2 regions of the Streptococcus sp. 1453 genome follow, and region 2 is predicted to be linked to the other one. Evidence: riboswitches for the same ligand, from Rfam matches in the RefSeq annotation. Region 2 holds a riboswitch; the other holds the start of a gene.
What was found. A riboswitch is a leader RNA that binds a small molecule or an ion and turns the genes downstream of it on or off. The one in region 2 is predicted to bind thiamine pyrophosphate.
Positions count from the first base shown of each region.

Region 1: linked by a shared signal. The riboswitch ahead of HW098_RS03375 (thiamine-binding protein) and the one ahead of thiD (bifunctional hydroxymethylpyrimidine kinase/phosphomethylpyrimidine kinase) in region 2 are both predicted to bind thiamine pyrophosphate.

Region 1 covers NZ_VMLZ01000004.1:65,585-67,789, reverse strand. Annotated here, with positions in the region: gene HW098_RS03380 (ABC transporter permease) at 1-631, opposite strand, end outside; gene HW098_RS03375 (thiamine-binding protein) at 594-884, opposite strand; TPP riboswitch at 953-1,055, opposite strand; gene HW098_RS03370 (SH3 domain-containing protein) at 1,138-2,205, opposite strand, start outside.
Region 2 covers NZ_VMLZ01000002.1:114,485-116,689, reverse strand. Annotated here, with positions in the region: gene HW098_RS01425 (cupredoxin domain-containing protein) at 1-87, opposite strand, end outside; gene HW098_RS01420 (CopY/TcrY family copper transport repressor) at 98-493, opposite strand; TPP riboswitch at 679-777, shown strand; gene thiD (bifunctional hydroxymethylpyrimidine kinase/phosphomethylpyrimidine kinase) at 861-1,652, shown strand; gene thiE (thiamine phosphate synthase) at 1,817-2,205, opposite strand, start outside.

The DNA of each region.
Region 1 (2,205 bases), on a different contig from region 2:
GAATCATATAAACACCAAGACCCTCAAAGCCTCCCAACCACTCAGATACCACTGTTGTGATAAAGGCGTAGGAAACACTGACCCTCAGACCTGCATAAAAGTAAGGCAGACTGACTGGGATTTTAAAATGCCACAGGATTTGCCAAGGCTTGGCCCGCATCAAACTAAACAAGGTCAGCATATCCTTGTCACAATGCCTAAAACCGTCCAAAATACTGACGATGATAGGAAAAGTTGTCGTCAAAATAATCAAGACAATCTTGGGCAGAATCCCATAACCTAGCCACAAGACCAAGATAGGAGCTATGGCAATGGTCGGAATGGTCTGAACAACCACCATCATAGGGTAAATCAAGTCATTGAGCCAAGTCAAACTATCCATGAGCACAGCCATAAGACAGGCAATCAAAACTCCCAAAATTAGACCTAGCAAAGCCACTCTCAAGGTCGCCCAGCTATGGTGCCAGAGAAATTCTCTATCACGCACAAAAGACTGGAGGATTTCAAGAGGTGTCGGCAGGATAAACTTGGGGAGAAGTTTAAGCAAACCTGCTAACTGCCAGATTGACAAAACTCCGAGAAAGCCCAATAGACTAATGTGTCGTCTCAGTATACTTTTCAAGTTTCTCATCAATACTTAAAATCTCTCCTACATTTATTTTGACATTGGCAAAGACATTATCTGCCTCCTGCCCTGCCACTTCCAGCGCTTCTTTGAGAATGCGCATGAGCTCATCAAACTCCCCTTCCAAGACCGTTTCAAATGGTGTCACCACCATGGTCACTTCTTGAGCTTGCAGATAAACAATGACCTGATCGATAACAGCTATCCGATCAATCCCCTGTGCTAGGGGTAAAACTTGCAAGGCAATGCTTGCTTTCATAAAAACCTCCTCTTCTCGTTTTCCTTTGACAAAAAGAAAAACCTTTACCATATATGGAAAAGGTCAAGAATAGACTAAGTATCGTTCCCTACGCTGGCATTACCCAGATCAGGTGCGGTCGAAGTTTAACACTTCCTCTCAGACTGTACACAGACTCCCATATATTATATAGATATATGATAGCGCAAAATAAGAAAAATGTCAAGGAAACTGCTTACAGAAAAGAGCAGGAAAAATTTCCTACTCCAATTTTCTATACTCGTTCTCCATCACTGTTTACTCTGTAGCCATCCACCGTCGTATTGACAGCTAAGACGCCTGAAGAGTAAGAATAATACCACTTACCAGAAACTTGATACCAGCCTGTTTTCATTGCCCCTGGACTATCCAGATAATACCACGAGCCATTTTCCTTTAACCATCCTGTCTGCATTTCACCAGATGATTTCAAATAATACCAGCTGGTACCATCCTTCAACCATCCCGTTGATTTAGAACCATTTGATTTGAAATGATACCAACTACCATTTATTTTTTTCCAACCAACAGTCGATCCATTATTTGAGCTATAATTAGAGCTATTCCCTGATTGGTTCTGATAATTCTGTGAAGAAGTCACTCCCTCTAGCTGGATATAGCGACGACTTCCGTTATAAGCTGTATAACTCAACCACTTGTAGCCATCTTTTTCGAGAATTTGATCATAATGAACATTCTCCCCAGGATAATAGTAATCAATCACAGTTGCGCTAGCTAGTGGCTGATTTTTGATAGCAGACTTGCTCTTAAAATAATGAGTTCCGCCTGTTGAAGAAAGAACAGAATTACCTAGAGGATTTTTATTCACAGCCTCCAATTGAACATAACGATAGCTTCCGTTATAAGCCGTATAACTCAACCACTTGTATCCATCTTTTTCGAGAATTTGATCATAATGAACCTTCTCCCCAGGATAATAGTAATCAATCGCAGTTGTGCTAGCTAGTGGCTGATTTTTGATAGCAGACTTGCTCTTAAAATAATGAGTTCCGCCTGTTGAAGAAAGAACAGAATTACCTAGAGGATTTTTATTCACAGCCTCCAATTGAACATAACGATAGCTTCCGTTATAAGCTTTATAACTCAACCACTTGTATCCATCTTTTTCGAGAATTTGATCATAATGAACCTTCTCCCCAGGATAATAGTAATCAATCGCAGTTGCGCTAGCTCGTGGCTGATTTTTGATAGCAGACTCAGACTTGAAATAATGTGTTCCTCCTATTGAAACTGAGGTTTGACTATTCCCAACACTGCCACCAGCCAAATCTTTAAAATGAAT
Region 2 (2,205 bases):
TCCAGATTTTTCAGGCTTTTTGAAAAACCAGAACAAGATAAAGGCGATAAGGGCAATACAAACAATGGTTACAATACTATTTAACATGACGTCTCCTTTACATACAATTACATTTTACTTCTGTCACAGCGTTTGATTTCTTCTCAGAAATCACAGCTTCCAAGTCTTCCAAGTCGGCCTGAGTAAAATCACATTCAGCAATCAAATCAGCCAACAAGTTCTTAATCCTACGAGAACAAACCTTGTCCTTGATATCTTGGACAAGTAAATCCCGACTTTGGTCCAAGGCTAAAAGGGCTGAATAAACAAAGGACTTGCCTTCTTTTTTCCTTGTCAGACACTCTTTCTCAACCAAACGAGCCAAGAGAGTTTGAATGGTTGACTTTGACCAATCGAACCGCTCCGCCAGAACCCTGATCAAATCCGTACTGGTCTGCTCTCCTTGCATCCAAATAATCTTCATGACCTGCCATTCTGCATCTGAAATCTGCATCATCACACCTCCAAAATCTACATTTGTCGATTACAGTTATTAGTATACTTCGAAAATCTACATTTGTCAATTATAAAAATCAAATTTTTCTTCGAAAAATAGAATTTTAATCATTTGAAAAACGATTTGCAGTCAAATATTACTATATAAACAATAAAAATATGCTATACTAAAGAAAAAAAGAAAACAACCACTAGGGGTGCGTAAAGCTGAGATTAACGACTGTTAGATCCCTCTGACTCAATCTAGGTAATGCTAGCTGATGGAAGTGGAAATGTTAATGGGGACTAGCAGTCTTCTATTACCTTTCTAAAACAGACCAGCTTGTTCTTGAGAATACAAACTTCAGTTGGTTGGGAGGTTTTAGATGACTTATTTACCCGTTGCTTTGACCATTGCAGGGACTGACCCTAGTGGCGGTGCTGGCATTATGGCTGATTTAAAGTCATTCCAAGCGAGAGATGTCTATGGAATGGCCGTTGTGACTAGCCTTGTTGCTCAAAATACCAGAGGTGTTCAGCTAATCGAGCACGTTTCTCCTCAAATGTTGAAAGCCCAATTGGACAGTGTCTTTTCTGATATTCCACCTCAGGCTGTAAAAACTGGGATGTTGGCAACTACTGACATCATGGAAATCATCCAGCCCTATCTTAAAAAACTGGATTGTCCCTATGTTCTTGATCCTGTTATGGTTGCTACAAGTGGAGATGCCTTGGTCGACTCAGGTGCTAGAGACTATCTCAAAACAAACTTACTACCTCTAGCAACGATTATTACGCCAAATCTTCCTGAGGCAGAAGAGATTGTTGGTTTTTCAATCCATGACCCCGAAGACATGCAGCGTGCTGGTCGCCTGATTTTAAAAGAATTTGGTCCTCAGTCTGTTGTTATCAAAGGCGGCCATCTCGAAGGTGGTGCTAAAGATTTCCTCTTTACCAAGGATGACCAATTTGTCTGGGAAAGTCCACGAATTCAAACCTGTCACACCCATGGTACTGGATGTACCTTTGCTGCAGTGATTACTGCTGAACTTGCCAAGGGCAAGACTCTCTACCAGGCAGTTGATAAGGCCAAGGCCTTTATCACGAAAGCCATCCAAGACGCTCCTCAACTTGGCCATGGTTCTGGCCCAGTCAACCATACAACTTTTAAAGATTAAGAAAAAACTCTCTAGTTCCCACTTTAAGGGAATTAGAGAGTTTTTATAGTCTTCGAAAATCTCTTCAAACTACGTCGTCAGTCTTATCTAAAACCTCAAGGCTGTGCTTTGAGCAACCTGCGACTAGCTTCCTAGTTTGCTCTTTGATTTTCATTGAGTATTAATTAGAAAATAATATCATCCAACTTTGTTAAAAAGGCTTGCGTTTTTGCCTCAATATCTTCTGCCTGCATCAAATCACGTACAACAGCTACACCAGCGATGCCAGTGCCCATAAGCTGGTCAATGTTCTCTGAAGTCAGGCCTCCAATAGCAACTACTGGAATGTCAACCGTTTGGCAAATTGTTTTCAAGGTCGATATCAGAGTGATGGGCGCATTTTCCTTGGTGGTGGTTGGGAAAATGGCTCCTGTACCCAAGTAATCTGCACCTGATGTTTCTGCTTCCAGAGCTCTTTTTATTGTTTTAGCAGTTACACCGAGGATTTTTTCAGGTCCCAAGACTTGTCGGGCAACCGAAACTGGTAATTCATCGTCTCCGATATGCAGACCTG